DNA from 4 places in the Streptomyces sp. NPDC088254 genome. Region 1 is predicted to be linked to each of the others. Evidence: riboswitches for the same ligand, from Rfam matches in the RefSeq annotation. Region 1 holds a riboswitch; each other region holds the start of a gene.

Evidence for each region. A riboswitch is a leader RNA that binds a small molecule or an ion and turns the genes downstream of it on or off. The one in region 1 is predicted to bind cyclic di-AMP.
Region 2: it holds a riboswitch for cyclic di-AMP, as region 1 does, so the genes downstream of both, ACIOC0_RS28530 (transglycosylase SLT domain-containing protein) here and ACIOC0_RS10455 (M23 family metallopeptidase) in region 1, are expected to answer to the same signal.
Region 3: it holds a riboswitch for cyclic di-AMP, as region 1 does, so the genes downstream of both, ACIOC0_RS00780 (C40 family peptidase) here and ACIOC0_RS10455 (M23 family metallopeptidase) in region 1, are expected to answer to the same signal.
Region 4: it holds a riboswitch for cyclic di-AMP, as region 1 does, so the genes downstream of both, ACIOC0_RS37610 (peptidoglycan DD-metalloendopeptidase family protein) here and ACIOC0_RS10455 (M23 family metallopeptidase) in region 1, are expected to answer to the same signal.

What each region holds. Positions count from the first base shown of each region.
Region 1 covers NZ_JBIURQ010000002.1:762,543-770,179, forward strand. The annotation lists gene ACIOC0_RS10430 (ASCH domain-containing protein) at 1-70, shown strand, start outside; gene ribA (GTP cyclohydrolase II) at 90-725, opposite strand; gene ACIOC0_RS10440 (MarR family winged helix-turn-helix transcriptional regulator) at 889-1,410, opposite strand; gene ACIOC0_RS10445 (dihydrofolate reductase family protein) at 1,461-2,594, shown strand; tRNA gene ACIOC0_RS10450 (tRNA-Met) at 2,694-2,767, shown strand; cyclic di-AMP (ydaO/yuaA leader) riboswitch at 3,120-3,278, shown strand; gene ACIOC0_RS10455 (M23 family metallopeptidase) at 3,286-4,332, shown strand; gene ACIOC0_RS10460 (aldo/keto reductase) at 4,408-5,352, shown strand; gene ACIOC0_RS10465 (PrsW family glutamic-type intramembrane protease) at 5,423-7,084, opposite strand; gene trmB (tRNA (guanosine(46)-N7)-methyltransferase TrmB) at 7,136-7,637, opposite strand, start outside.
Region 2 covers NZ_JBIURQ010000010.1:310,696-318,332, reverse strand. The annotation lists gene ACIOC0_RS28550 (polysaccharide deacetylase family protein) at 1-504, opposite strand, end outside; gene ACIOC0_RS28545 (glycosyltransferase) at 501-2,033, opposite strand; gene ACIOC0_RS28540 (GNAT family N-acetyltransferase) at 2,082-3,155, opposite strand; gene ACIOC0_RS28535 (HAD family hydrolase) at 3,346-4,170, shown strand; gene ACIOC0_RS28530 (transglycosylase SLT domain-containing protein) at 4,253-4,723, opposite strand; cyclic di-AMP (ydaO/yuaA leader) riboswitch at 4,729-4,915, opposite strand; gene ACIOC0_RS28525 (polyprenyl synthetase family protein) at 5,513-6,523, shown strand; gene ACIOC0_RS28520 (outer membrane lipoprotein carrier protein LolA) at 6,822-7,637, shown strand, end outside.
Region 3 covers NZ_JBIURQ010000001.1:157,838-165,474, forward strand. The annotation lists gene ACIOC0_RS00750 (adenosylmethionine--8-amino-7-oxononanoate transaminase) at 1-1,192, opposite strand, end outside; gene bioB (biotin synthase BioB) at 1,185-2,459, opposite strand; gene ACIOC0_RS00760 (8-amino-7-oxononanoate synthase) at 2,608-3,735, shown strand; gene ACIOC0_RS00765 (DUF397 domain-containing protein) at 3,778-4,020, opposite strand; gene ACIOC0_RS00770 (helix-turn-helix domain-containing protein) at 4,030-4,890, opposite strand; gene ACIOC0_RS00775 (ATP-binding protein) at 5,103-5,561, shown strand; gene ACIOC0_RS00780 (C40 family peptidase) at 5,608-6,081, opposite strand; cyclic di-AMP (ydaO/yuaA leader) riboswitch at 6,085-6,276, opposite strand; gene ACIOC0_RS00785 (hypothetical protein) at 6,644-6,949, opposite strand; gene ACIOC0_RS00790 (ATP-dependent Clp protease proteolytic subunit) at 6,957-7,583, opposite strand.
Region 4 covers NZ_JBIURQ010000016.1:204,159-211,795, reverse strand. The annotation lists gene ACIOC0_RS37630 (Glu/Leu/Phe/Val dehydrogenase dimerization domain-containing protein) at 1-377, shown strand, start outside; gene ACIOC0_RS37625 (TetR/AcrR family transcriptional regulator) at 468-1,070, shown strand; gene ACIOC0_RS37620 (SGNH/GDSL hydrolase family protein) at 1,165-1,950, opposite strand; partial or broken gene ACIOC0_RS37615 (DUF6250 domain-containing protein) at 2,077-2,352, opposite strand; gene ACIOC0_RS37610 (peptidoglycan DD-metalloendopeptidase family protein) at 2,536-3,540, opposite strand; cyclic di-AMP (ydaO/yuaA leader) riboswitch at 3,545-3,703, opposite strand; gene ACIOC0_RS37605 (alpha-galactosidase) at 4,009-6,102, opposite strand; gene ACIOC0_RS37600 (tyrosine-protein phosphatase) at 7,007-7,637, shown strand, end outside.

The sequences.
Region 1 (7,637 bases):
CGAGGGCGCGCCGGTGGAGGACGACACGCCCGTGGTGTGTCTGGCGTTCCGGGTCGTGGAGACGGCCTAGTCCCGCAGTACTACGGGGTTCAGCCGACGCTGAGTTCGGTGAGGCTCGCCAGTGGCAGGGTGTGCTGGGTCTGGATGACCTTCGCCCGCAGGTAGCGGACGTTGTGCTCGGTGGTGAAGACGCCCGTCGGCACCCGGTCCAGGACGTCGATGCCCAGCGCTCGCAACTGGCCTGCCTTGTCAGGGTTGTTGGAGAGCAGGTCGAGCCCGGAGATGCCCAGGGCGCGCAGCATCTGGGCGGCGGCCGTGTAGTCGCGGTCGTCCTCCGGCAGGCCGAGCGCGGCGTTCGCCTCGTAGGTGTCCAGGCCCTGGTCCTGGAGGGCGTACGCGTCGAGCTTGTTGTAGAGGCCGATGCCGCGGCCCTCCTGGCGCAGATAGAGCAGCACGCCGCCGCGGTCGGCGATGCGTTCGACCGCCTCGCGCAGCTGGGGGCCGCAGTCGCAGCGGGCGGAGCCGAAGACGTCGCCGGTCAGGCACTCGGAGTGCAGCCGGACCAGGGGGACGGGGCCGGGGTCGCCGAGGACCACGGCGACGTGCTCCCGGCCGTCGGCCAGGCCGTGGAAGGTGACCAGTTCGGCGTCGACGGAGTATCCGTCGCCGAAACGCAGCGGCACCCGGACGCGGGCTCGCGGGGTGGCGGCAGGGGTGTCGGGCATGCGGGTCCTCCCGGTCCGGGAAACGGATGCTTCAGATTTGAAGCAGATCGACCGAGCCTGACGCTATCCCATGCTTTAACTTTGAAGCAACTGGGGCCGGTTGTGACGTGGGCCATGCGGGGCACGGGTGCGAGCGGCCGGCCTCACTCGTGCCCGGTCGGCCTCACTCGTTTCCGGAGCACGGCGACGACCGGCGGCGCCACGGGAGGTCCTCCGGCGGGCTCTCCTCGCCGTCACCCTGGAGTCCCCGCGTGACCTGCGTGAAGATCTCCTCCAGTTGCCCCACCTGCTCCGGTGTGAGCCGGTCGAACAGGAAGGTCCGGACCGTGTCCACATGGCCGGGCGCCGTGTTCTCCAGGACCGTCATGCCCTCGTCGGTCAGGACCGCGACGCTTCCCCGCCTGTCCCGGCGGCAGTCCTCCCGCCGCAGCAGCCCGTCCTTCTCCAGCCGGGTGACCGCGTACGTCAGCCGGCTGCGGGTGATCTTCAGCCGTTCGGCGAGGTCCGTCATCCGCAGCCGGCGTTCCGGCGACTCGGAGAGGTTCGCGAGGATGGAGTAGTAGAGATGGGGCATGCCGGCCTCCTGCTGGAGCTGCCGGTCGATGGCGTCCTCCAGGAGGAGGTAACCGGCGACGTAAGCGCGCCAGGCGCGCTGCTCCTCGGGGGTGAGCCAGCGGGTCGTCATGCCACCAGTGTAAGTTTGCTTCAAACTTGAACCAAGGGAGAGGTCGCGCGATGCCGTACCCGTACGTCCTGCTGTCCGCCGCCGTCTCCCTCGACGGCTACCTGGACGACACCGGCCCCGAGCGCCTGCTGCTCTCCAGCCCCGCCGACTTCGACCGGGTCGACGAGGTGCGCGCCTCGGTGGACGCCATCCTGGTCGGTGCCGGCACCATCCGTGCGGACAACCCCCGGCTCCTGGTCAACTCTCCGGACCGCAGGGCCGCCCGGGTCGCTTCGGGCCGCCCTGAGTACCCGCTCAAGGTCACGGTCAGCGGCTCCGGCGAGCTGGACCCGGCGGCGAACTTCTGGCACACGGGCGGCGAGAAGGTCGTCTACACCACCGACGAGGGCGCCGGGCGCGCCCGCTCGCTCGGCATCGCCGCCGACGTCGTCCCGCTCGGCCCCGCCCTGGACTGGCGCCGGCTCCTCGAACACCTGCATGACGTCCGGGGTGTGGGGCGCCTCATGGTCGAGGGCGGCGGGACGATCCACACTCAGCTCCTCCAGCAAGGCCTCGCCGACGAGATCCAGCTCGTCCTGGCCCCCCTCTTCGTCGGCGACGCCGACGCGCCCCGGCTCTTCGGGCCCGGCGGCTATCAGGGCGGACGGCTGCGACTGGTCGAGACGCGGCGCATCGAGGACGTCGTCCTCACCCGCTACGAGCCCACCGCGCCCGGCACCGGACCGCTGCCCGTCGCCGCCGACCGGCACTGGCTGGCCCTCGCCTGCGAGCTGGCGGCCGCCTGCCCGCCGTCGCGGACGGCGTTCAGCGTGGGCGCGGTGGTGGTGGCCGCCGACGGGACGGAGCTGGCGCGCGGTCACTCGCGGGAGGGCGGCGACCCGGTCGTCCACGCGGAGGAGGCGGCCCTCGCGAAGATCGACCCCGCGGATCCCCGGCTGGCCACGGCGACCGTGTACAGCAGCCTGGAGCCCTGCGCGCAGCGCTCCTCCCGGCCGGCCCCCTGTGCCCGTCTGATCCTGGACGCGGGCGTCCGCCGTGTGGTGACGGCCTGGCGGGAGCCCGACACCTTCGTCCGCAGGGCCGACGGCAGCGGGCTGCTGGCGTCCGCGGGAGTGGAGGTGCTGGTGCTGCCCGAGTACGAGGAGCGCGCCGAAGTTCCCAACAGTCACCTGACGGCACCCTGAGCGCACCCCGGTGTCGGGTCTGTCGGGGCCCTGAGCGCCCCTGATCCGGGCGGTGGTCATTGGGGGTCCCGCGCATGGTCTACACTGGTGTCATACCGACGCGGGGTGGAGCAGCTCGGTAGCTCGCTGGGCTCATAACCCAGAGGTCGCAGGTTCAAATCCTGTCCCCGCTACTGAAGGCCGAGGGCCGGAATCCATTGGATTCCGGCCCTCGGTGCGTCTCCCTCCAGAGGTCTACCCCGCGTACCGCCCGGGAGGGATGATTCCCTTGATCGCCGTCACGCGAGGTGACCGTATGAGCGCCCTGCGCATGGCGTCCGGGCGCCCGTGACCTGGGGTGTCCGGTGCAGGAGAGACCCGTAGGGGCGGAGGGACGGTCAACTCGCCCGTTTTTCACCGCTCATGGGGAGAACGTCCAGGCCAGAAATGTTGTTGATCAAGAAGAACGGCTTGGAAACATGCCCCTGAGTCTATTAACGTTCGATAACGCAGCGCGGTCGTCCCAGCCGACACAAGAGTCGGCTCCGTGCGCACGCGCCGAATCCCGCAAGGGAACCGGGGAACCACCACCATGGGGTGAATCACGCGAAGCCGCCGTATGACAACGGCCGGTTTACGCGCGTAGGAGACCTTCCCGCTCCGAACCCGTCAGCTAACCCGGTAGGCGACGGAAGGAAAGGAGTACGCCCGCGTGGCGTCCAACCGGCCTGCCGCAGAAGCCCCCTCCGTGCCCAGCCAGACGTTCGGCTATGGCAGCTACCGCACCGACGAGGGCCCCTGGGAGGAATGGAACCCCACCGCGGAGTCCGTTCGCCCGGTTCGCGGCCGGCATCGTGTCGCCAAGCAGCGCGGCGGACTCGCCCGTAGCTCCACCGTTCTCGGCGTCGGCGTCATCGCCGCCGTCGGCGGCGCCGGCATGGCCAGCGCCAACACCGGCAAGCCGCCGGTCTCCATCTCCTTGCCGGACCTCCCCTCCGTGGGTTCCCTCATCTCCGACGATGACACCCCCCAGGAGAGCGCACCGGCCCTCGCCGCCTTCGGCAGCGTCGCCGCCGAGCCGGTGGCCACCGCGACCGCGGACCAGACCGTCGCCGAGAGCACCGCCGACGCCGGTGAGGTGCTCCGCAGCCGGATCATGGCGCAGGCCGAGTCGCAGCAGACCCAGATCGAGGCCAAGGCGGCCGCGGCCGCCAAGGCGGCTGCCGTCAAGGCCCAGGCCGACGCCGCCGCGAAGGCCAAGCAGGAGGCGGAGGCCAAGGCCGCCGCCGAGAAGCAGAAGGCCGCCGAGGAAGCCGCGGAGAAGGCCGAGGCCGCGCGCCTGGCCAAGCTCGCCGGCCAGTACACGCTGCCGACCTCCTCGTACACCCTCACCTCCACGTTCGGTGAGGCCGGCGCCTACTGGTCCTCCGGGCACCACACCGGGCTCGACTTCGCCGCCCCCACCGGCACCCTGATCAAGGCCGTGCACAGCGGCACGATCACCTCGGCCGGCTGGGACGGGTCGTACGGGTACAAGACCGTGCTCACCCTGGACGACGGCACCGAGATCTGGTTCGCCCACCAGTCCTCCATCAGCGTCAGCGTCGGCCAGAAGGTCACCACCGGCGAGGTCATCGGCCGCGTCGGCGCCACCGGCAACGTCACCGGCGCCCACCTCCACCTCGAGGTGCACCCCGGCGGCGGCAGCTCCGGCATCGACCCGGCGGCCTGGCTGCGGGACAAGGGACTCAACCCCTGAGGTCTCCCTGACGTTTGCGAACTCTTGGCCGGAGGTGCGGAATGCGCACCTCCGGCCTTCGCGTTGAAGTGAGGCATGACTTCTCTGCGCAAGCTAGGTTCCTCCGACCTCGAGGTCTTCCCGCTGGCCCTCGGGGGCAACGTCTTCGGCTGGACCGCCGACGAGGCGGCCACCTTCGCCGTCCTGGACGCCTACACGGCCGCCGGCGGCAACTTCATCGACACCGCCGACTCCTACTCCGCCTGGGTCGAGGGCAACAGCGGCGGTGAGTCCGAGACGCTCATCGGCAAGTGGCTCCGGGCGCGCGGCAACCGCGACGACGTCGTCGTCGCGACGAAGGTCAGCCAGCACCCCGACTACCAGGGGCTGACCGCCGCCAACATCAAGGCCGCCGCCGACGCCTCCCTCCGCCGCCTCGGCACCGACCACATCGACCTCTACTACACCCACTTCGACAAGCCCGAGGTGCCCGTCGAGGAGATCGTCGGCGCGCTCGACGAGCTGGTGAAGGCGGGCAAGGTGCGGCACATCGCCGCCTCCAACATCTCGCCCGAGCGCCTGCGCGCCTCCCTGGACTTCTCCGACCGCGAGGGACTCGCCCGGTACGTGGCCCTCCAGCCCCACTACAACCTGGTCTCCCGCGACACCTATGAGGGCGCGCTGCAGGAGACCGCCGCCGAGGCCGGCCTCGCCGCCGTCCCCTACTTCTCGCTCGCCTCCGGATTCCTCACCGGCAAGTACCGGCCCGGCGCGACGGTCGACAGCGCGCGGGCCGAGGGCGCCGCCAAGCACCTCGAGACCGAGCGGGGCCGGCGGGTCCTGGTCGCCCTGGACGAGATCGCCCGGGCGCACGACGCCGAGGTCGCCACGGTGGCCCTGGCCTGGCTCGCCGCCCAGCCGACGGTGGCCGCGCCGATCGCCTCCGCGCGGACGGTGGACCAGCTGCCGGCGCTGCTCGCGGTGGGCGGACTGGAACTGACGGACGCGGAGGTCGCGCGGCTGACGGAGGCTTCTGCGTGAGCGGTCCCGGAGTGGCGTGAGCCGCGGTGGAGCGTCAGGCCTGCCTGATGCGGGTGCCGTTCCCCGGGGGTCACCCGTAGGGAGTGTGGCCCGGGTGGGTCGGAAGCCCTCTGTGTCCTGGGGAGCTCGCGTGTCCTGAGGGCGCGGGGTGCCCCGAAGGGGGAGGCGCGGCGTGACCGGCGTATCCGGGCCCGCCCACGGGTGCGGGCTGTCCCGCGTAACCGGGCTGTCCGGCGTACCCGGGCTGTCCCGTGGGGCCGACGGCGTGCGGGTGTTGTCCCCCGTACGACCCGTAGGCGCCGGGTGCTCCGTGCGCCCCGGGTCCGCCGGGCGCCCCGTGAGACCCGTACGACCCGGATCCGCCGGCCGCCCCGTGACCCGCGGGCGACCCGTAGCCCCCGTACGACCCGGGTCGTACGGGTCCGGGGGGCGGGTACGGTCCCGGCGCCTGGTGCCCGTACATCCCGTGGACCGGCCAGGGCGGCACGGTCACCGGTACCGGAGGGGCCGTCATACGGGCCGCGTGCTCCAGCGCGGGCCGGGCCACGTCCTTGCGCCGCCACAGCTCGTTGAGCAGCTCCCGTTCCCGGGAGAGGAAGTCGGCGCCGGCCCGGCCGAGCCGCCCCCGGTGCCGCAGGAACGCCAGCGACGTCGCGTAGGCCTCGTATTGCGCGACCGTCCGCGCGGCGGGCTTGCCGAGGTGCTGCCGGGCGTACTTGCGGGCCAGCAGGCGCGCCCGCATCGAACCGAGCGCGTACGGCTCCGCCGGAGTGATCCAGCCGGCCGCCGCGTACGCGGGCAGCTCCTCGCGGACCGTGCCCAGCTCACGCTGCCGTGTCCACACCACCAGCCAGGTCAGCACGCCGAACGCAGGCACCATGAACGCCCCGTACACCGCGAAGAAGCCCCACGCGCCGAGGACCGACGAGCCGTTCCAGAGGGCGTGCATGCCCATCGCGAGCAGCAGCCCGCCCAGCGGGAGGAGGACCTTGCGCACCCGCCGGCCCTCTCCGGACAGCGCCGCGATACCGAACCCGATGCCGGTCAGGACGGTGAACAGGGGGTGCGCGAACGGCGACATGATGACGCGCACGAAGAAGGTCGCCGCGGTCACGGAGGCGATGCCGCTGTCGCCGCTGAGCTGGTCGGTGCCGAACGCGGTGCCCAGGTAGAGGATGTTCTCGGTGAACGCGAAGCCGGTCGCGGTGACGCCGGCGATCACCACGCCGTCCACGAGCCCGGTGAAGTCCCGTCGTCGGAACAGGAAGACGAGGAGCACGGCCGCCGCCTTCGCGGACTCCTCCACGACCGGGGCTATCACCGTCGCGCCGAGGGTGTCCGCGCTGGAGGGGTCGGCGGTCGAGGTCGCGATCCACCTCGTCGCGAAGCTGTTGGCGACGATCGCTATCAGTGCCGCCGCGCACGCCCCCCACGCGAACGCGAAGATCAGGTTCCGCCAGGGGCCGGGCTCGACCCGGTCCAGCCAGCGGAAGGCGGCTATGAGCAGCGGCACGGGCAGGATCGCGAGCCCGAGGCCCACCAGGAAGCCCTGCGTGCCGGTCTGTTCGCGGACGAGGGCCAGGATGACCAGTCCGGACAGCGCGAGCAGGGTGATCAGGGCGCCGTAGCGGACCCACTTGTGCTGCCACCAGTGCGCGTGTCGGAGCCCACTGCCCTCGGCTGCTGTGCCGGGGTCCGGCGGGTACGGCGGAAACGGCGGACTGATGGCCACGGCATCGACCCTAACGAGCGAGAGGACGGCGGTGTAGGGGATTTCGGCCGGTCAGTGATCCCCGCGCTCCCCGTGCTGTACGCGGCGGAAGAGCAGATCGTTCACCACATGACCCTTGTCCAGCCCCTGTCCCTCGAAACGGGTGAGCGGACGGAAGTCGGGACGTGGCGCGAAACCGCCGTCCGGGCTGGTGTTCTCGAACTCGGGGTGCGCGGTGAGGACCTCGAGCATCTGCTCCGCGTACGGCTCCCAGTCGGTCGCGCAGTGCACGAGCGCGCCCGGCCTCAGTCGCGTCGCGGCGAGGTCGAGGAACTCCGGCTGGATGAGGCGCCGCTTGTGGTGCCGCTTCTTGGGCCACGGGTCGGGGAAGTACACCCGCAGCCCGGCGAGGGAGTCCGGGGTGAGCATCTCGCGCAGCAGGATGATCGCGTCGCCGTTGCCGACGCGCACGTTGGCCAGGCCGTTGCGGTCGGCGAGGGCGAGCAGGTTCCCCTGGCCCGGGGTGTGCACGTCCACCGCGAGGATGTTGGTGTCCGGGTCGGCGGCGGCCATC
Region 2 (7,637 bases), on a different contig from region 1:
ATGACGGACCGGGTGGCCGAGGGCGTCCTCCAGCACGGCTCGTGAGGCGCGCAGTTCGCGGGCCAGCGCCCTCGGACCCAGGGTGTCCAGCTGGGCGTGGGTGACCGTGTGACTGCCGATCTCCATGCCGGACTGCTCCAGCCGTGCCGCGTCCGCCAGCGTCATCATCGGTGCGGGCGGCAGCAGACTGCGTCCGCCCGGGGCGATGGCGCCGGTGGTGAGGTAGGCGGTGGCGGACAGTCCGCGTCCGGCCAGCGCGTCGGCGGTCGGGCCGGGCAGGTCGGCGAAGCCGTCGTCGAAGGTGAGCAGTACCGGCCGGGCCGGCAACGGCACCCGCCCCGCGAGGTGGTCGGCGAGCGCGCTGATGGTGACGGGTGTACGGCCGCTGTCGACGACGGCGTCGAGATGCCGGCCGAACTCCTTCGGACCGACCGCGAACTCGGCGATCCAGTCCGGCGGGTCGTCCGTCACGGCGTGATACAGCAGCACCGGTACGGCGGTCATCGCGCACCTCCCGCCGGCGTGAACGGCCCGTCCGCAGATCGCCGAAGGGGGCCGCCGAGTGCTCGCCGGGCGCGGAGATAGCCCACGGGGCCGCACAGCATCCCTCTGCGCTGCAGCCGCGACAGCCGCCGAGGCCAGGCGTGCGTCCGCTCATCGTATCCCCCGGGCGCACTTCGCACACCGGCTTCCACGCCGGCGCTCGCACCCACGAGAGCGCCACCGCCCGCACCCGCGCGCGCCTCCGTCTCGGCCCCCGCCTCCCGGCCGGCCGTCAGCGTCTGGGCGTGGGCGAGCCCCCGGGGCAGCCGGGCGAGGAACGCCGGGAGGAGAGAGGGGCGGTTGACGAGTAGGGCGGTCAGGTAGGCGGTGAGGCCGGCGCCGTAGCCGTACGCCTGGTCCTCCAGGTCGCGCCAGGTCTCCCGGTGGTGGTGCCAGACCAGGGCCAGCGGCGTGTAGTGCAGCCGGTGGCCCTGGGCGAGGACGCGGACGAACCCGTACAGGTCGTCGCCCCCTCGGGCCGGGGTGCCGGCGCCGGTCGCCGGGTCGAAGCCGCCGACCGCGCGCAGCACGTCCGCCCGGAACGCCATGTTCGCGCCGGAGCCGAACCGGCCCGCGGTGAAGGGGAACAGCGGCTCGTCCGAGGGCGGGTCGTACGGGTCGTACGTCCGTGCCGTGAAGCCCTTCGCGAAGCCGCCGTGACTCTCCAGCAGCACCTGGGCCGGGGTGCGCAGCCGGGCGGGCAGGATCAGGCCGGTGACGCAGCCGAGGGCGGGGTCGGCGGCGAAGGGCGCGGTGAGTTCGGTGAGCCAGCGCGGGTCGGCGACGACGTCGTCGTCGGTGAAGGCGACGACCTCGCCGTGCGCGGCCCGGACACCCCTGTTGTGCGCGACGGCGAGACCGGGCACCGGCTCGACGACGTGGCGGACCCGCTCGCCGTACTTGCGTTCGATCAGCTCCCGGGTGGTGTCCGTGGTCGGCGCGTTGTCGACGACGACGATCTCGAAGTCGGGATGGTCCTGGGCGAGCAGCGAGTCGAGCGCGTGCGCCAGCCGGTCGGCGCGCTCGCGGGTGGCGACCACTACGGTGGTGAACGGCACGGGAGGCGTGGAGACGGTGGTGGACGGTGCCGGAGGCGCGGTCGGCGCCGGCCGTGGGCCCACCCGCTCCCGGGCCTGCGCGGCGAGGACGGTCCTGGGGTCGGCGCCCTCCGGGACCCGTCCGAGCAGGGTGCCGACCGGCCGGCCGCCCCTCCTCACCAGGAGGTAGACCTCGCCGTACGTGACGGGCGGACTGCCGGGCCCGGGCCTCAACGTCACCTGCCCACCGGCGTCCCCAGCGGCACCGGCGTCCGGAGCGGCACCGGCGTCCGGAGCGGCACCGACGCCCCGACCGACACCGACGTCCCTGTCTGCACCAGCGTCCCCACCCGCGTAGGCGACCCCGTCGGGCAGATCCAGTTCGGCGACCTGAACCGGATCGATGTCCAGGAACCTTCGGATCTCCCGCTGTACCCGTGGCGCACGCGACACGATGTGCTCCCCTCTCCCGAACCGCCGGCTCCTCCCCGCCAACCGCCCTCACCTCCCCCGGATCCGGCCCGCGCTCCTCAGCGCCCGGTTCACCGCCGCGGCCAGCCTCGGCCGGCTGCGGACGAAGTGGTGGGCGCGGCGGGACGGCTCCCGGCTGAGCCAGTGCAGTGCGGCGCCCGCCCACGGCCGCGTCCAGGCACCCTCGTACACGGGCAGCTCACCCGTTCTCAGCGAGTCCTTGTACTCGGCCGCGCCGCGCCCCAGATCCAGCAGGCCGATGCCCTCGGCGGCGGCCGCCTCCGCCATCCGCAGATGCAGCACCAGACCCGGCGAGTACTTGGCGAACGCCGGGTCGTAGGCGGGGAACCAGCAGGCCAGGACGGCCGTCGACCGCAGCCCGAAGTGGGCGGCGACGGGCCGCCCGCCGGCGTAGAGGACGGACAGCGCGCCGGAGCAGTCGGGGGCGCGCGTCTCGGTCGCGAGCCGGTGCACGAGCCGGGTGATCCACTGCCGGGCGAACCGGTCCCGGCGTCCGGTGCGCCGGTACTGGGCGGACTTCCACGCCATGAGCGTGCGCAGCGCGGCGGGATCCCGTTCGTCGAACACGAACCGCAGCGGTCCGGCGTGCCGGCCGAGCCTGCGCTCCTTGGCGAGTGTCGTCCTCAGGAACTTGGGCGACTGTGCGCGCAGGACGGACTCGTAGGTCTCGTACCCCTTCTCCACGTCGATGACGTAGGAGGCGTACTCGGCTGCCGCGTACCGCGTGAACAGGTTCTGCTCCGCCTCCAGGTTGTCGAAGGCGAAGCTCGACAGGGAGCAGGCGCACATCAGTTCGGCCGCGTCGAGCCGGAGCCCCGGGCTCAGTACGGCCCCCTGCGCGTCGCAGACGCCGTACGCGAGGGCCTGCCCCCGTCCCAGCGGGCCCCGCTCGTGGGGCAGGAAGCCGACCGGTTCGCGCCCCTCGTACACCACCGCCACGCGCGTGCGCGGGCGCACGCGCCCCACGGCGTCGGCGAACTCGGGTTCCATGAAGGGGTTCCGTGGAGCGGCCGACGCCGCGCGCAGCACGCGCCACCGCTCCCGTTCCCCCTCGCCGAGATCCTCCGGATCCAGCACACGAATACGTCCACTGTTCAACCTGACCCCCCGATCAAGTCCCCCGGACACTGTGGACGGTACCGCTCCAGACGGTACGAGCGGTAGGTAGCGGACCATGTTGTTGCCAACCGGTGCAGAACCGCCCTTTCCCTCCCTGTGGGAGCGGTTGCATCGGCGGTGAGTTGAGGGTGTCCGGGATCCGTATTCTCTGGTCATGGCCGCACCTCACGCATATGCCGCGCGCTCCGCGTACGCCCTCATCGCCACCGACCTGGACGGAACGCTGCTCCGCGACGACGACACGTTCTCCGACCGGTCGCTCGACGCGCTCGCACGGGTCGCGGCCGCCGGCGCCCGTCACCTCGTGGTGACCGGCCGTCCGGCGCCACGGGTGCGGCCGCTGCTGCGGATCCTGCGGAGCAGGGGGCTCGCGGTGTGCGGACAGGGCGCGCAGGTGTACGACATCGCGGCGGACCGCCTGCTGTGGTCGGTCACCCTGGACCGGGAGCTGGCCGAGGTGGCCCTGGGCAAGATCGAGGCCGAGGTCGGTCAGGTGTACGCGGCCGTCGACCAGAACGGCGTCGACGGGCTGACCCTCATCGAGCCGGGCTACCGGATGCCGCACCCGACCCTGCCGGCCCTGCGGGTCGGCTCGCGGGAGGACCTGTGGTGCGAGCCGATCAGCAAGGTGCTGCTGCGCCATCCCACCCTGTCGGACGACGAGTTGGCGGCGACGGCCCGCTCGGTGGTCGGTTCGCTCGCCACCGTCACCATGTCGGGGCCGGGCACGGTGGAACTCCAGCCGTCCGGCGTCACCAAGGCGACGGGACTCGCCCTGGCCGCCGAGCACCTCGGTCTGCGGCCTCAGGACACGCTCGCCTTCGGCGACATGCCCAACGACATCCCCATGTTCGACTGGGCGGCGTGTGGCGTGGCGATGGCCAACGCCCATCCCGAGCTCAAGGCGGTGGCCGACGAGGTGACGGCGTCGAACGAGGACGACGGCGTGGCCGTCGTCCTCGAACGACTCTTCCCCTAGGCGCACGGGCCCTACGGGGCTACGGGCCCTACGTGTCCACGGAGCTCCGGGTACTGCGGGTCTCCGGGCCCTAGGGGTACGTCTAGTACGCGCCGAAGACGTTGTCGATGGAGCCGTACCGGGCCGCCGCGTAGTTGCAGGCGGCGGTGATGTTGGCGACCGGGTCGTAGGGGTCGTACGCGGTGCCGGCGACGTGGTACGCGGCGAAGGTCGGGTCGATGACCTGGAGCAGCCCCTTGGACGGGGTGCCCTTGGCCGCGTTGGAGTCCCACAGGTTGATGGCGTTCGGGTTGCCCGAGGACTCGCGGATGATGTTGCGGTAGATGCCGTGATAGGTGCCCGGGATCTTCTTCTCGGCCATGATGGCGAGCGACTGGCGGATCCACCCGTCCAGGTTGTTGGGGTAGCCGGCGAGCGTGGTCTCGGGGACGGCGGTGGTGGCGGCCGAGGCGGTGCTCGCTCCGGCGATGGGGAGGGCGAGAGCGGCGACGCCGGCGCAGGCGACTGCGATGGCGCGGGTGAAGCGGCGGCGGTGCTGAGTGGCAGCGGACATGGGGGCGTTCCTCTCCGGCGCCTGCGGGGTGAGCTGTCGGGTTCGGGCGGGAGCTGCCCGGTCGGCGCCGTGGGGTACGGCGACACGACTTCACCCCGAGCCGGCCCGGTACGTGCGTGACGTACTCCGGTCCGGCGTTCTGCCTGGGTCCCCCGCTCCTGCCGTGCGCGAGTGGTTCGTCGATGGGAGTCGCCGGACGGCGGCAGGATGAGGCGTCTGTCCGGCTGGCCGGGAACGTATGCGAGAGCACATGTCCGAAACAAGTGTCGGAATCACGGAAAACCCCTATTGACCTTGGTCTGGTGTTTATGGGGCGCTTGATCCTTTGCATTCGGCAAGCGTCAACTCGCGTGACGCGCTGGGGGATCCGGGGGTCGGCGGATTCCTGCACCTCCGAGGGGAAAGTGAGCCAACTCACCCGCGATGACAAGACCGACTAAAACGGACATCAAGTTCCAAGTCGCTTTTAAAAGGGCGTGAGCGAAATCCGATGGAATTCACGGAGCGGAATGTCTGATTTGCTGCTCAGGTTCCGATTTATTTAGTGAGCGTCGTGAGATTCGGCACACCGGGGGACGTCGTCGGCCGACGGGGTGGAGGGGAGGTTTCCGGGGTACCGGCGCTTCGCGAGCCGGACGCGGCCTCTCCCGGTCGGGCGACGTGGGGCCGGGGGGCGTGGGGGCTTATCGGTGATCGAAACATGACCGGATACGCTGACTTGAGTGATGTCGGCGACCTATCGACAAACCGTGTGAGCGCCAGCGGACACCAGCAGACAGGAGACCCCTCGTGACCGTCGTCGGGCCGTTTGGGCTGAGCGTGCGGGACCAGGCTCTGGAAGCCGATGTCCAGGCCGGATTGGCGGCTGTCGAGGAAGGCCTGTTCGAGGCCACCAAGAGTGCGGTCCCCTTCATCACCGAGGCCGCGCAGCATCTGGTGAAGGCGGGCGGGAAGCGGTTCCGGCCGCTGCTGGTGATGCTGTCGGCGCAGTTCGGGGACCGGCACGCGCCGGGCATCGTGCCGTCCGCCGTGGTGGTCGAGCTGACCCACCTGGCCACGCTCTACCACGACGACGTGATGGACGAGGCCGAGGTGCGGCGCGGGGTGTCCAGCGCGAACACACGGTGGGGCAACTCGGTCGCGGTGCTCACCGGCGACTTCCTCTTCGCCCGCGCCTCCCACATCCTCGCCGACCTCGGGCCCGAGGCGGTCCGGGTGCAGGCGGAGGCGTTCGAACGGCTGGTCACCGGCCAGATCCTGGAGACGGCCGGTCCGACGGACGGCCGGGACCCGGTCGAGCACTACCTCGACGTGCTGGGCGGCAAGACCGGCTCGCTGGTCGCGGTGGCGTGCCGCTTCGGCGCGATGATGTCCGGCGCAGACGAGACGGTCGTCGACGTGCTCACCCAGTACGGGGAGCGGCTCGGGGTCGCCTTCCAGCTCGCGGACGACGTCCTGGACATCGCCTCGGACTCGCGCGAGTCGGGCAAGACGCCCGGGACGGACCTGCGGGAGGGCATCCCCACGCTGCCGGTGCTGCGGCTGCGGGAGCGCGCGGAGCGGCTGTCGCTGCCGGAGGACATCGCGCTGTGCGAACTGCTCGACTCCGACCTCAGCGACGACGCGCGGCACGCGGAGGCGCTGGCCGCCCTGCGGGCCCACCCGGCGCTGGAGCAGGCCCGCGCGGACACCGTGCGGTACGCCAAGGAGGCGCGGGCCGCGCTGGCGCCGCTGCGGGAGTGCGAGGCGAAGCGGGCGCTGCTGGAGCTGTGCGACGCGGTGGTGCACCGGGCGGGGTGACGCCCCGCCACTGAAGGGCGCGTGCCTTCACCCCTGAGCGACCCCCTGGGAATCTCCTTCACCCCGTCAGGTCACCCTGCGCCCCCTACGGGTCCCCCCACCCGCTCAACCCCCGTGTCATACCGCAGGCGTACGCGTAGTTGCGCCCTCGGGTTGACGTATCCAGGCGGGTTGTTTGGTCATATGGAAACCACGGAAATCACCACCGCTCACCGATTCGGGTGAGAATGGCGGCTTGTGGTGGGGACCGTCGCACCCGAGATGACCAGCCGCCGCCGACGACGGAGGTAAGGCACACATGGCACCGTTCGCATCCGACGACCGCACGCACGCCGGGGAGGCCGACGACCTGCCCGTCGGACGACGCAAGGCCGTGCGGTACGTCGTCCCGGTCACCGTGGTGGGCGTCGCGGCGGCGACGATCGGGCTCGTCCCGGCGCTCGCCGACTCGGGCGACCCCGACCTGCCGAGGATCACCGCCCAGCAGCTCATCCAGAAGATCGCCGCCTCGGACGTCCAGCAGCTGTCCGGCACCGTGAAGATCACCACCGACCTCGGCCTGCCCGACCTGGGCGGACTGGAGAGCGGGCTGCTCTCCGGTGCCGCGGGCAAGAAGGGTGACGGGTCGTCCGCCGACCCGTCCGCCAAGCTCACCGAACTCGCCGCCGGCACGCACACCCTGCGGGTCGCCGCCGGCGGGCCCGACCGGCAGAAGCTGTCGCTGCTGGAGAACGCCGCCGAGTACAGCGTCATCCACAACGGCAAGGACGTGTGGGGGTACGACAGCGCCTCCAATCAGGTCTACCACTCCACCTCCGAGGAGGGCCGCGACGGTCACGAGGCGGCTCCCGCCACGCCCAAGGACTTCGCCGACGAGGCCCTGAAGGCCGTCGACGACACCACCTCCGTGACCGTGGACGGCACCGTGCGGGTCGCCGGCCGGGACGCCTACAAGCTGCTCGTGAAGCCGAAGCAGTCCGGCTCGACCGTCGGCGCGGTCAGCGTGGCCGTGGACGCGAAGACGGGGCTGCCGCTGAAGTTCACGCTCACCCCCGCCGCGGGCGGCGCCGCCGTCGTGGACGTCGGCTTCACCCAGGTGACGTTCGCCAGGCCC
Region 3 (7,637 bases), on a different contig from region 1:
GGTCGCGGAACGGCCGCAGCCACACGCCCTCGCGCACGGCCGCGTCCGTGGCGGCCTTCATGTCCACCTCGTGGTCGAGCTGGACGACGCCGATCGCGCCCAGGATCCGGACGTCCTTCACACCGGGAAGCGCGGCGGCCGGCGCCAGCCCCTCGCGCAGCCCCGCCTCGATCCGCCGGACCTCGGCGAGCCAGTCCTGCCCGAGCAGCAGCTCGATCGAGGCGCAGGCGACGGCCGCGGCCAGCGGGTTGCCCATGAACGTCGGCCCGTGCGCCAGCACCGGCACCTCGCCCCGCGAGATGCCGTCGGCCACCCGGGGCGTGCACAGCGCCGCCGCCATCGTCAGGTAGCCGCCGGTCAGCGCCTTGCCCACGCACATCACGTCCGGCGTCACCGCCGCGTGCTCCGCCGCGAACAGCGCGCCCGTGCGCCCGAACCCGGTCGCGATCTCGTCGAACACCAGCAGCACGTCGTGCGCGTCGCACGCCTCGCGCAGCACCCGCAGATACGCGGGGGAGTGGAACCGCATCCCGCCCGCGCCCTGCACCACCGGCTCCACGATCACCGCGGCCAGCTCGTCCGCGTGCCGCTCGATCGCGGTGCGCAGCCGCTCCGCGTACGCCTCGTCGTACTCCGCGGGCGGCGCGTCCACGAACACCTGACGGGGCAGCACCCCCGTCCACAGGTCGTGCATCCCGCCGTCTGGGTCGCACACCGACATCGGCTGCCAGGTGTCGCCGTGGTAGCCGCCGCGCCAGGTCAGCAGCCGCTGCTTGCCGGGGCGGCCGAGCGAGCGCCAGTACTGCAGGCACATCTTGGCCGCGACCTCGACCGACACCGATCCCGAGTCGGCCAGGAAGACGTGCTCGAGACCGTCGGGCGTCATGTCGACGAGGAGCTTCGCCAGCCGTACGGCGGGCTCGTGGGTGAGCCCGCCGAACATGACGTGGCTCATCCGGGCCAACTGCTCCCGCGCGGCCGCGTCCAGCACCGGGTGGCCGTAGCCGTGGATCGCCGACCACCAGGACGACATGCCGTCGACCAGTTCGCCCGAGCCGTCCGCGAGCCGCAGCCGGACCCCGCTCGCCGACTCCACCACGAGCGGTTCGGACCGGCCGGGCATCGGGCCGTAGGGATGCCACACATGCCGCCGGTCGAGGTCCAGCAGTTCCGGCACGCCCAGCTCAGGCATTGGGCGCGAGGTCCGTCCCGGTGCCCCGGCGGCGCACGGCGACCAGGTCCGTACGGGGCTCGCCGGCCGCCGGCGCGCCGACGGACCCCGCGACGCCCGCGCTCTTGACCTCCTCGGCGGCCGTGTGCGAGCCGCACACCCCGCCGCCCTCGTGCGAGCCGCAACCGCCGCCGGCGTGGGAACCGCAGCCCGCGCCCTGCGCGGATCCGCACCCGGCCCCGGCGTCGGCGTGCGAGCCGCAGCCACCGCCCCCGCCGGCCGCCACCCGGTGCTCGGGCAGCGTGACCTCGCCCGCGCCCTCCACCTCGAACCCGGCGTCCGCGATCATCTCCAGGTCTGCCTTGCCCGCCTGGCCCTCGCTGGTCAGGTAGTCGCCCAGGAAGATCGAGTTGGCCACGTGCAGCGCGAGCGGCTGCATCGTCCGCAGATGGACCTCCCGGCCGCCCGCGATGCGCACCTCGACGTCCGGGCACACGAACCGCGCCATCGCCAGGATGCGCAGACAGCGCTGCGGGGTGAGGTGCCACTCCTTGGCCAGCGGGGTGCCCTCGAACGGGATGAGGAAGTTGACCGGCACCGAGTCCGCGTCCAGCTCACGCAGCGAGAACACCACGTCGACGAGGTCCTCGTCGCTCTCGCCCATTCCGGCGATCAGACCGGAGCACGCCGACAGGCCCGCCGCGTGCGCCTTGCGGACGGTGTCCACCCGGTCGGCGTAGGTGTGTGTGCTCGTGATCTCGCCGTACGTGGCCTCGGAGGTGTTGAGGTTGTGGTTGTAGGCGTCGGCGCCCGCCTCGCGCAGCCGCTCGGCCTGGCCGTCGGAAAGCAGCCCGAGACAGGCGCACACCTCGACGTCCTCGTTCTGCTCCTTGATCGCCTGGATCGTCTTGGAGACCCGGTCCACGTCCCGGTCGGTCGGGCCGCGCCCGGAGGCCACCAGGCACACCCGCTTGGCGCCGCCGGCCAGCCCCGCGGCGGCCGCCTCGGAAGCCTCGTCTGGCTTGAGCCAGGTGTACTTGAGGATCCCGGCCGTGGAGCCCAGCCGCTGGGAGCAGTAGGAGCAGTCCTCGGGGCACAGCCCCGACTTCAGGTTGACGAGGTAGTTGAGCTTCACCCGTCGGCCGAACCAGTGCCGGCGCACCTTGCCGGCCGCGGCCACCACTTCGAGCAGGTCGTCGTCGGAGGTGGCCAGCACGGCCAGCGCTTCCTCGCGGGTCGGCAGCTCGCGCCGAAGCCCCTTGTCCACCAGCGTGTTCAGCAGGTCCATGAGAGCCGATCCTGTCCTACCGACCCGCTCCGGGCCAAGGTAGGGACCGGACAACACACCCGCTTCGACGTGTGGGTATTGCCACACCATGGGGGACCGGCCGGGCCGCTAGTGTCTGTCCGCTACCTACAAAAGACCCGGAGGACCCATGGCGTTCGGCTGGATCGACGAGCAGTCGGAGTCGCGCCGCCGCGCCGGACTCGTACGCACCCTGCGCCCCCGGCCGGCCGACTCCCCGCTGCTCGACCTCGCGAGCAACGACTACCTGGGGCTGGCCCGCCATCCCGAGGTCACCGAGGGCGCGGCGCGTGCCGCCCGGACCTGGGGCGGCGGCTCCACCGGCTCCCGGCTCGTCACCGGCACCACCGAGCTGCACACCGAACTGGAGCGCGAACTCGCCGCGTTCTGCGGCGCCGAGGCGGCGCTCGTCTTCTCCTCCGGCTACGCCGCCAACCTGGCCGCGGTCACCGCGCTGGCACCGCACGGCTCGCTGATCGTCTCCGATGCGGGCAACCACGCCTCGCTCATCGACGGCTGCCGGCTCGCCCGCGGCGTCACCCAGGTCGTCGCGCACGCCGACCCGGACGCCGTGCGCAAGGCGCTCGGCACCCACGACGGCCCGGCCGTCGCCGTCTCCGACACCGTCTTCTCGGTCGACGGCGACGCGGCCCCGCTGGCCGCCCTCGCGCGCGCGTGCCGGGAGCACGGCGCCGGTCTGGTCGTGGACGACGCCCACGGCCTCGGGGTGCTCGGCGACGGCGGCCGGGGCGCCCCGCACGCGGCGGGACTGGCGGGCGCGGACGACGTGGTCGTCACGGTGACGCTGTCCAAGTCGCTGGGCAGTCAGGGCGGGGCCGTGCTCGGTCCCGCGCGCGTGATCGACCACCTGGTCAACGCGGCCCGGACGTTCATCTTCGACACGGGACTCGCCCCGGCGGCGGCGGGAGCGGCCCTGGCGGCCCTGCGGCTGCTGCGCCGGGAACCGGAACGCGCCGCACGCGCGCGTGCGGTCGCGGGTGAGCTGCACGCCCGGCTGACGGCCGCGGGCCTGGAAGCGGTGCGTCCGGACGCCGCGGTCGTCTCCGTGCGGGCCCCGTCCCCGGAGCTGGCTCTGCGCTGGGCGGCCGACTGCCGGACGGCCGGCCTGGCCGTGGGCTGCTTCCGTCCTCCCTCCGTGCCCGACGGCGTCTCACGTCTGAGGCTGACCGCCCGCGCGGACCTCACCGAGCGGCAGATCGAACACGCTGTACGGGTGATCGACGGGACACGGCCGTGAGCGGGTGCGACACGGCCGTGCGCCGGGGAGAAGGGGAAGGAATCAGCGGAACGCGGCGGTGAAGCCCGTCCAGCTCTCGGGGGAGAACAGCAGGGCGGGACCGTCCGGGTCCTTGGAGTCGCGTACGGCGAGCAGGCCGGACCACGGTCCCGAGCGGGGGCGGGCCGTCTCCACGCAGTTGTTGGCCCCCGTGCTGTGGCTGCTGCGCAGCCAGCGCAGACCGTCCGGGCAGCAGAGGTCGGCGAGTTCGGTGCTGGAGGGTACGTGCCGAGGCAGTGCGGTCATGGTGCCTCCTTACACGCCGTCACCTATCGCGGCGATGTATTCCAGGGAGTCCTCGGGCGAAAGCGCGTTCGCCTGAAGGGCGTTGAAGGCCTCCGTGTAGACCCGGAGGTCTTCTTTCCGCTCGAGGTAGAGAGTACTCGTCAAGTGGTCGAGAACAACCACGTCAAGATCAGAAGTGCTCGAAAATGAGAAGACGACGAAGGGGCCGGTGACGCCGATATGTGCCCCGGCAGTGAACGGCAGTACCTGCAGCCTCACTTGGGGAAGCCGAGCCGCCTCCATCAGCCGCTCCAGCTGCCGTGCCATGACCTCGGGACCGCCCACCTCCCGGCGCAGCACCGCCTCGTCCAGCACCGCGTCCAGCTCCAGCGGCGGACGGGCCCGCAGCACCTCCTGCCGGGTCAGCCGCACCTCCACCAGCGTGTCCAGCCGCTCCTCCGGAACTCCCCCCACGGCGGCCCGGGTCACCGCGCGGGCGTACTCCGCCGTCTGGAGCAGGCCCGGGACCACGGTCGTCTCCAGTGTGCGCATCGCGCGGGCCTGGGACTCCAGGCTGATGAAGTCCCGGTAGGTGGGCGGAAGGACACCCCGGTAGGCGTGCCACCAGTGGTCCCTTCCGGCGCCGTCGTCCAGGCCGGCCAACGCGAGCATGACCTCGCGCAGTTGGGGGTCGCCCACGCCGTAGGCGTCGAGGAGTGAGCGCACATCGGCCGGTTTCGCACCGCTGGAGCCGGTCTCGATCCGGCTCACCTTCGACTGGTGCCAGCCCACGAGCCGCGCGGCCTCATCGCTCGTGAGGCCGGCCCCGGTGCGCAACGCCCGCAGTTCCGCGCCCAGTTTCCGGCGGCGCACCGCGGGACCGTGCTGCATGGAGCGCTCCTCACTCCTGGGGGCCGTGCAAATACGCTCTGCCGTAGCAGAGTTCACCGCATCGGGCGACAGATATATGCACTTCTTGGTGGATCGCCGCCCGGGCGTGAGGCGGTGATGGCACTCTGGCGACGAAGCACCAGTCCGGGACCGTACTCGAACCATCCGCACCGTGTCGGACTCCGGTCCCGTGGGAAAGGGACGACGTCGCCATGGCAGACCATCTGGAAGCCTCCCTCACTCTGCCGAGCGACCCCGCTTCGGTGTCCACGGCCCGCGCCTTCGCACTCGACACCCTCGGGGAGTGGGGACTGCCGGCGGACGCGGACGTGTCCGACACCATCCGCCTCATCGTCTCCGAACTGGCCACCAACGCCGTTCAGCACACCTTCGGGCTGTCGCCCACGTTCACGGTGGACCTCGTGCTCGACCGGGACGAGCGCCTGCGCATCGGCGTCACCGACAGCCACCCCCGCTTCCCCAGACGCCTGCCGGCCGCTGTCCAGCAGGACAACGGCCGGGGCATGGTGATCATCCGCTGTCTCACCGCCGAGCACGGCGGCAGACTCCGCGTCCGCCCCACCCGGGAGGGCGGCAAGACGGTGTCGATCGAGCTTCCGTGGGCCCTCCCGGCGGAACCGGTTCCGCCGAGCCCCGCGCCCGCGGCATGACGCGCCGGACAGGCCCTGGCGGCCGGCGGGGGGCCGAAGAGCGGGACTACTTGACCCGGCCGTACCAGACGCTCTTGGTCCAGATCTTCTGGAGCCGCACCACGTCGCCCGTCTTCGGCGAGTGCCAGATCTTGCCGTTCCCGGCATAGATCCCGACGTGGTAGACGTTCGACCCCGAGTGGAAGAACACCAGGTCTCCGGCCTTGCGGCCGGACGCCCCGATGTGGCGCGTCTTGTTGTACTGCTGGGCCGCCGTACGGGGCAGCGTCTTGCCCGCCTTCTTGTACGAGTACATCGTCAGCCCGGAGCAGTCGAACCTGTTCGGGCCGGTGGCACCGTACTTGTACGGGGATCCCTTCTTCGAGGCCGCGACCTGGAGTGCCTTCGACGCCGGCGTGGCGGCCGCGGCGTCGGCGGCGATGCCCGGAACCATGATCGAGCCGCCGACGGCGGCGATGGCGAACGCCGAGGCCGTACCGGCCCGGGCCATGAGCGACGGGACACGATTGAGCGCAGTCATGCGCAACCCTTCGTCAGCCGCCTGTGAAGGATGACCTGTCGGATTCGGGCTGACAAAGTTGCCCGGCCGCTCGCGCGGCTTCACCCCAAGGGCTGCTCGACCCGGCGCCTCCAGTGCGGAGACGACCGTGCCGGCGACCCGTCGTGCTTGGGTCCTCCACTCCTGCCGATGCACTTCTGTCGACCTGTCATCCGAACGGCGGCAGGACTCGGCGTCCGCGCGGATCGCCCCGCCGCTTGTGGCGGGGTCTTGTCGTCAGTCAGGGATCTTGGCCTATCGATGTCCGAAAATCCCAACGGAACCGGGTATTTGTGGGGTTACTCACCACTCACCTGTTCGGGTGAACAAGCTGATGATCGATCAGATGTCCGGCCGCTGTGAGCCTCCGACCAGCACCGGAATCCCTCGCGTCTCCCGCTCGGCGGTCCCGGCGCGCAACCGCAAGGGTCCATAAGGAGCAGCGACAACTCCTCCGAACAGCCGTACGCCATTTGGTCCGTTTCGGCTCCGGGCCGGACGAGGGGCGCGCCGGGCCACCCGTCCGGGTCCGGCGGGCACCCCGTCAGCCGTCCGAGAGCGGCGGCATCGCGACGCGCGCCGCCCTGCGCTCCCCGTCCAGCACGCGCAGCGCCCGCGCGAGCGTCGGCGCGTGCAGTTCGTGCTCGCCCCGCTGGTGCATCAGCGTCAGGGCGTCCCGCAGCGCCACCGCCCGGCCCACGAGCGCCTGGGCCGCGCGCAGCCCACGGTAGGTGTCCCCGTGGCGGGCGGGGTTGATGCGGCCGAGCAGGTCGACCGCCGCCAGGTAACCGTCGATCAGCTCGGCCTCTGCGCGGGTCAGCGCGGGCAGCGGCGGCAGTTCGGGCAGCATCGGCGGCTCACCTCGCGCCCGGGCCGGTCCGGCGGTCCGGCACGATCCCGTCCGCCAGTCCGTACGCCACGGCCTCCCGCGCGTCGAGGATCTGGTCCCGTTCGAGGTCCGCGGCCACCTGCCGCGGGCTGCGCCCGGTGTGCCGTGCGAGCAGCTCCTCCATCAGGGTGCGGGTGCGGATCAGTTCCTCGGCCTGGATCGCCAGGTCGCTGGGCTGCCCCCGCACCGGCTCCGGCAGCGCCGGCTGGCCGAGCACCACCCTGGCCCCCGGCAGCAGGTACCGCTTGCCGGGCGCGCCCGCCGCCAGCAGCACGGCCGCGTGGGCGCCGACCCGGCCGAGGCAGGTGGTCGCCACGTCGCAGCCGACGTACCGGAGCGTGTCGTAGAGGGCCGTCATCGCGCTGAACGAACCGCCGGTGGAATTGAGGTACAGCGAGACGTCGCGATCCGGGTCCCGGTGCTCCAGGTACATGAGCTGGGCCATCACGTCGTTCGCCGCGGTGTCGTCGACCGGCGTCCCCAGCAGGACGATCCGCCCCTCCAGGAGCTTCGAGTAGGGGTCCAGGGTCATGTACCCGGTGCCGGTGCGTTCGGTGAACTCGGGCAGGACGTGGCGGGCGAGCGGTCGGGTCATGGGTGCCCCTCCTTCTGTTCTGTACAGAACGTACAGTATGTACGTGACGTTAGA
Region 4 (7,637 bases), on a different contig from region 1:
TGCTGGTGCCGGCGGCGGTGTCGTACGCGATCGGGGTCGAGGAGCAGGGGCGGATCACCGCCCGGTGGATCGCCGAGGCCGCCAACATGCCCGTCCTCTCGGCGGCGGAGGAGCTGCTCCACGCGCGCGGGGTGTGCGTGCTGCCGGACGTCGTGGTCAACTCCGGTACCAACGCCTGGTGGTGGTGGACGCTCTTCGGCGACATCGGCGCGGACGCGGACGAGGCGTTCGCGCACATCCGACGCTCGATGCGGGCGCTGGTCGAAGGCGTCCTCGCGCGCGCGGAGAGCGACGGCACGACCCCTCGCGCCGCCGCCCACGCCCTCGCCGCCCAGCGCCTGCCGGCGATCACGCGACGGTTCGGCGATCACCGCTGAGGCGGGGCGCACCGGGTGACGGCGCGGGCGTGTGCAAAGAGGGCTGTGAGCACGTCGGTGCAGGTCGCGGGGGGTGTGTAGGGTTGCCGCGTGGCGAGAGTCCGGTTGAGCGTGGCCGAGCGGCGTGAGGAGCTGCTGCGGGCGGCCATCGAGCAGATCGAGGCGCGGGGCGTCGCGGCGGTCAGGATCGCCGATGTGGCCGCGTCGCTCGGGGTGAGCAACGCGCTGGTGCTCTACCACTTCGAGACCAAGGAGAAGCTGGTCGCCGCCGCCTTCGCGCACGCCGCCCAGGACGATCTGGCCCGGCTGCGCAAGCTGCTGGGCCGACGGGCCCCGGCCCTGGCCCGGCTGCGGTCGGCCGTGCGCTGGTACGCGCCCACGGGCCAGGCCAAGGGCTGGCGGCTGTGGATCGAGGGCTGGGCGGTGTCGCTGCGCGAGCCCGCGCTGCGGGAGGTCGCGCGTGATCTCGACCGGCAATGGAAGGCGGCGCTGGCCGAGGTGATCGCCGAGGGGGTGGCCGCGGGCGAGTTCCGCTGCCCCGACCCGGCCGGCGCCGCCCTGCGCCTGACGGCCCTGCTCGACGGTCTCGCGGTACAGCTGACGTCCTACCAGGGCGGGGTGTCCCGGGCGAAGGCCCACGACTGGGTCGAGGAGACGCTCACCCGGGAACTCGGTCTGCCGACGGGGAGTTGAGCAGCAGGCAGCGTCCGGGTGGACGCGCCCGCGCACGGCCGGCCGCGCGGAGGGGCCGCTCGCGCCGACGCGGTCCCTCCGCGCGGACGGCCTCTCACGCCACCGACTGGATCCACATCTTGATGTCGTCCGGCGACAACGCGCCCTTGGCCGTGACGTGGTCCCCGGAGGACTCCCCGCGCAGCCTGCGGCCGATCCACGGCACGAGGTACTCGCGCGCCCAGTGCACGTCGTCGCGGCGGACGTCGAGGGCGCCGCGCGGCGGCAGCGGCGGCCAGGGCTGCTCCGGGTCGGCCGGGATCTCCAGGCCGAGCACCTGGCCGGCGCGCAGCGCCACGCGCGTGTGCCCCTCCGGGGAGAGGTGGAGCCGGTCGTGGTCCCAGGCCCGCCGGTCCTGCACGGACTTCAGCGACCACAGGTCCAGCACCGGACAGCCGTAGCGGTCGGCGATGGCGCGGACGTGCCCGTTGTAGGTGGCGATCTTGCCGCGCAGGTGCTTGAGGACGGGGACGCCTCGGGTGTCGAACCCGGTCGTCACCATGACCGTGCCGCACACCGCGGTGAGTTGGGCGATCGCCCGCTCGAACCGCTCGGCGACCTCGTCGGGGTCGGTGCCGGGACGGAGGATGTCGTTGCCGCCCGCGCAGAAGGAGACGAGGTCGGGCGCGAGTTCGACGGCCCTCGGCAACTGGTCGGCCATGATCTGGTCGAGCAGCTTGCCGCGCACCGCGAGGTTCGCGTACCGGAAGTCGCCCTCCGGCCGCCGGTCCGCGAGCAGTACCGCGAACCGGTCGGCCCAGCCGACGAACGCCCCGTCGGGCCCGGGGTCGCCGACGCCCTCGGTGAAGCTGTCCCCCACCGCCACGTACGACCCGATCACTGATCTGCTGTCACTCTTCGAATCGTCTGCCACAGCAGTGCATGATTCACCGTCGAATGTGACCTACGCGACCGTAGGCAAGGGTTGACTGGCGGTGAGAAAGGACACCCTTAAAGAATTTGCCAATCAAGGAATAAGGGACCACACGCGGAAGTCGTTGATGCGGAAGCGGCTCCACGTGGTGCGGAACGCGAAGTGCCCGCTGATGCAGGGCTCGGGGTCGGTGTGGTCGAACACGAGCGGTCCGTTGTTCCGCCACCGGACGGTGGAGCCGTCGGACACGATGCGGACGTGGTTCGGCTCGCCCGCGACGAGCAGCGGCTCGGTGCAGTCGTGCAGCAGCGGCCGCTCCCCCGGCCGGCCGACGTAACGGCGCATCCGGGTCGTGGTGTTGGAGTTGGAGGCCGTCTTGGGGAACGGCTCCTTCGTGACGCGCGGAGTACGGCGGACGGCACGGAAAGCGCTTGCCGGGCGAGAGGCGGAGCTCGCCGTGCCCTCGCCCCGCCACCGCTGTCGACACCCCGGGAGCCCCGCCACGAGACCGCAACACGACGATCACGGACTCGTGGCGGCCACGGGGGCCCGTCAGCCGACGGAGACGCCGCGCGCGCGGAGGTAGGCGACCGGGTCGACGTCGGAGCCGTAGTCCGGCGTGGTGCGGATCTCGAAGTGCAGGTGCGGTCCGGTCACGTTGCCGGTCGAGCCGGAGAGGCCGACCTGCTGGCCGGGGAAGACGCTCTGGCCGGCCGAGACGGAGAGCGCGGAGAGGTGGGCGTACTGGGCGTAGTAGCCGTCGGCGAGCCGGATGACGACCTGGTTGCCGTACGCGCCGCCCCAGCCCGCGGAGACGACCGTACCCGCGCCGACGGCCTTGAGCGAGGTGCCGGTCGGGACGACGAAGTCGACGCCGGTGTGGTAGCCGCTGGACCACATGCTGCCGGACATCCGGTACGGGGTGCCGACGGATGCGTTGGACACGGGGAGGCTGAAGCCGGAGACGTTGCCGCCGCCGCGGGTGGTCTGCCCGGCCGACGTCTTCGTGGCGGACCTCGAAGAGTGCGAGGACTTCGAGGAGTGCGAGGACTTCGAAGAGTGGGAGGACTTGGGGGCGGACGACTTGGAGGAGTGCGCGGAGCGCGAGCCCTTCGACGCCGTGTCACCGGAACCGGCGGCGCCCGCGGAACCGGCCGCCGCCCGCTTGCCGATCGACAGCTTCAGGCCGGGGTGGATGAGCGAGGGGTCCTCGCCGACGGCCTCGCGGTTGTCGGCGTACAGCTTCTGCCAGCCGCCGCGCACGTGCTGCTCGTCCGCGATCCTGGAGAGGTAGTCGCCGGACCGGACCGTGTAGGTCGTGGTGTTCGCCGCGGCCGGGGCCTCGGCCGCGGCGGAGCGCTGCGCGACCGGGACGGTCTGCACGGGCTTGTCCGAGACGGAGGAGACGGACTGGGCCGCCGACTGGGCGGGAGCCGCGTGGGCGCCGGCGGCGCCGATGAGCGGGAGGGCGAGAGCCGCGCCGCCGGTGCCGGCGGCGGCGATGGAACGGCTGAAGCGCGGAGCCTTGGGACGGCGGTGCTTACCCTTCGCGGGCATGGCGGGTTCCTCTCCGGCGCCTGCGAGGTGAGCTGTCGGGTGCGGGCTGGAGATGCCCGGCCGCGCCGGAGCGCGGCTTTACCCCAAGCCTGTTCCGGAGACCGGAACAGGCGGTCTTGCCTGTGGGTCCCCCGCTCCTGCCGTGGACGGGTGAGTGTCTGCGGGTTCCGGTCGGCGGCAGGATTCGGCGTCCGTCCGGATTGGCGTGAAACCTAAGCGACCCGGACACGCGACGACAAGCGACACGTGCCCCGGTGACGTCCGCGTCGTGATCCGCTGCGCCGTGCTCCCGTCACACTCCGTGCACCAGGTGACGCATTCTGCGGGAAACACTCATGAAAACTCCACGAATTACGTGAACATGGCTAATGACGCACGGTCACGAATATGACGCTGCTCACGCCGCACCGCTCAGCGGCCCTTATTCCAGACCGAGTTGAATGAAGGGCATCAATTCGGGCAGAGCGCTCAGATACGGCACAGACGGACAACCGTCGCATCGAGGTCACCGCGCAGTCCCGTGCGCAACCCGTGATGCAACAGCACCGCCCCCCGGTGCACTTCGCCCGTTTCGAGGCATTCGTACGACGCCTTCGGGTCGAGGCTGCGCAACCGTACCGCCGGCGCCGGCTCGCCGTAGCGCTGCGACTGGAGCCAGGCGAGGACGACGCTCTCGCCCCCGCGCACGTACTGCACCGCGCTCAGGCCGCCCTCGGGGGCGCGCAGCCGATGGAGGTCGCCGTGCTGGACGAGGGGCCGGATCTCCTTGTAGAGATCCACCCAGCGCCGGGCCTCGGCGAGTTCCTCCTCGGTCCACTCGGACAGGTCGCCGCCGACGCCGAGCACTCCCGCCATCGCGCTGACGAACCGGAACCGCAGCGAGCTGACGCGGCCGTTGAGCTGGGTGTTGGGACTGTCGGTGACCCAGGCGGCCATCACCCGCGCGGGGTGGATCTGACTGAAACCGTGCTGGATGGCGAGTCGGTCCAGCGGGTCGGTGTTGTCGGAGGTCCACACCTGGTCGGTACGGCTCATGATCCCGAGGTCGATCCGCCCGCCACCGCCCGAGCAGGACTCGAAGGCGACACCGGGGTGCGCCTCCCGCAACCGGTCCAACAGAGCGTACAGGCCGCGCACATGGTCCACCCAGAGCCGCTGCGGATACGGGTCGTCCGGCCAGCCGGCATCGGTGAAGCAGCGGTTGAAGTCCCACTTGACGTAGTCGATCGGGGCACTGGACAGCAGGGTGTCGAGCCGCTGCCAGAGGTACTCCCGGACGTCCTCGCGGGCGAGGTTGAGGACCAGTTGGTTGCGCAGTTCCGTGCGCCTGCGTCCCGGCTGGAACTGCACCCAGTCGGGGTGCGCCCGGTACAGGTCGCTGTCCGGGTTGACCATCTCGGGCTCGACCCAGATGCCGAACTGCATGCCGAGCGCGTGCACGTACTCGGCGAGCGGCTTCAGGCCCTTGGGGAAGCGGTCGGGGTTGGGCGTCCAGTCACCGAGCCCCGCGTGGTCGCCGGTGCGCGCGCCGAACCAGCCGTCGTCGACCACGAACAGCTCGACGCCGACGGCCGCGGCGCGGCGGGCGAGGGTGGCCTGCTGCTCCTCGGAGATGTCGAAGTAGGTGGCCTCCCAGGAGTTGAACAGCACCGGCCGGTCGCGCTCGGCGTCGGGGATCACGTGGGCGCGCTGGTAGGCGTGCCAGGCGCGGCTGGCGCCCCCGAAACCCTCGTCGGTCCACAAGCCGGCGAAGACGGGCGTGGTGAAGTCCTCGCCTGGCGCGAGCAGCGTCAGGCCCGAGTCGTCGTGGCCGGCGCCGCCGGTGATCTGCACGCGGGCGTCGGGCAGTTGGGCGACGGAGATCCGCCAGGACCCGGACCAGCCCAGGGCGCAGCCGTAGACCTCGCCGCGCTCCTCGGTGGCGTCGGCGTCCAGGGCGACCCAGGGCAGGTGCTGGTGGCTGGTGTGGCCGCGACGGCTGCCGATGACCTTCTCGCCGTAGGTGAGGGGCGCGCGGGTGAGGCGGGACTCCGCGGCCCAGCGGCCGTGCAGCTGGGACAGCCGCCAGCCGTCGCGGTCGGGGATCGTCCAGACGGCGGAGTCGGCGCGCAGCAGCTCCAGTGGCTCGTCGCCCTGCCCGCCCTCGTGGCGAAGGGTCGTCCAGCGCTCCACGACGTCGCCGCGCATCCGGTAGTGCAGGGTGACGGCCAGTCGGCCGTCGCGGAAGCGCAGCCGCAGCTCGTCGCCCTCCTCGCCGCCGTCCGTCTCATGGCCGACGAAGGACCACTCGGTGCCGCGCCGTCCGGGGGTGCGCACCGACAGGGCGGGCCGCACGAAGCGGGCCCCGCCCTCCACGGGGTACTCCTCGCGGCCGTCGAGGGGGGACTCGAAGGCCCAGTAGTCCGGCAGCGGGCGCACGGCGAGCGCCTGCGCGTCGGCCAGCTCGATCCGGGGGCCCCAGTGCAGGTGCACGAGCTCGTCGGTCTCGGTGACATGGACGGCGTAGCTGCTGGCAGGCCCGGAGAGGAGCCAGGTACGGCCGTCGGCGTCGGACTCGGGCATCAAACCCCCACTGATTCGAACAGGTGCGATCAATCGCCGACATCATCCGACGTCGACGTTCACTGAGCAAACGTCAGGGGGGTGCGCTTCGCGCGGAACGGGGGCGACGGCGGGTGAGCGGGCCTCAGGCGGACCGGGGGGGACGTCGGGTGAGCCGGGGCTTGTACGGGGCTCGGCAGAGGCCGGGGGGCCTCGGGCGTATCCGGGGAGGGTGAGCCAGGGCTGGTACGGGGCTCGGCGGACGCCGGGTGAGCGGACCGCGGGCGGACCTAGGGGACGTCGGGTCTGCTGGGCCTTGTACGGAGCTCGGCGGACGCCGGGACAGCAGCGGCAGCACTCCGTGGAGGGCGCGGATTCGTCGCCGGGTGCGGGGTGCGTTGTGGCTCGTCGCGCAGTTCCCCGCGCCCCTGAGACCCGCCTCGCAGGAGGCGGGCAGGCGCGCTCGTGAGCGGCCTCATGGCCTGGCCCCGCGGCGCGCGAGCCGGGCTCACATGTAGCTGGCAGGACCCGCGCGGGCGGGTGTCGCGCGGGGGCAGGAAGGACCCGGCGTGACGCCCGGCCTCCGTGCCCGGGGCGGCCGGGGGGTGAGCCGGGCTCACATGGATCTCACCTGTGGGGGTGCGCGTGCCTCGTACGGGGGTGGGCAGGCCCTGCGTGAGCGGCGTCGGGCCGCCCGGCGGGTGCGCCGAGTTCACATGCACCGGCTGGCGGCGCGTGAGCCGAGCCTCGTGCGGGGCTGTTCGGGCCCTGGAGGGTGCGGGTACGGGCCGTGGGAAGCGGTGGGCTTCGGCTGTGGTGGTGGGTGGTGGACGGCTGCCGGGGGTGTGAATCGATGTCGTATCGTCAAGGAAGTTCCGTCGGGCACCGAGCCGCGCCGGCGGGGACCGACCGGGAGGGAGCCCCCGTGACGCAGCAGATCCCGTCGACCGAGCCCGAGCTGGCCGGTGTGCGCAACTTCCGCGACGTGGGCGGTCTGCCGACCGGCGACGGCCGCAAGGTGCGGCACGGCGTGCTGTTCCGCAGCGGCCACCTCGCGCACGCGACCGGCGAGGACGCCGCGTTCCTGGCCACCCTCGGCCTGCACACCATCTTCGACTTCCGCAACGCGGCGGACCTCAGGCTGGAGGGCCCGGACGTCGAGCTGCCGGGTGTGCGCAACGTGAACCTGCCGCTGTCCGACCCGGCGGACGGCGCGGAGTTCTGGAAGATGGTCCGCGACGGCGACATCGAACAGCTGCGCCAGATCCTCGGCGACGGCAAGGCCGCCGGCCGGATGATCGCCTCCTACCGCTCGATCATCACGCAGCGCACGGCCGAGCACTCCCGGGTGCTGCACGCGCTGGCCGAGGACAGCGTGCCCGTGCTGATGCACTGCGCGGCGGGCAAGGACCGCGCCGGACTGTCCGTCGCGGTGACGCTGCTCGCGGTGGGCGTGGAGCGCGACGCGATCCTCACCGACTACCTGGAGTCCAACGCCAAGCACCGCCGCTACAAGGTGCGCCGCAGCGGCACCTCCGCGGACGCCTACTCCCCCG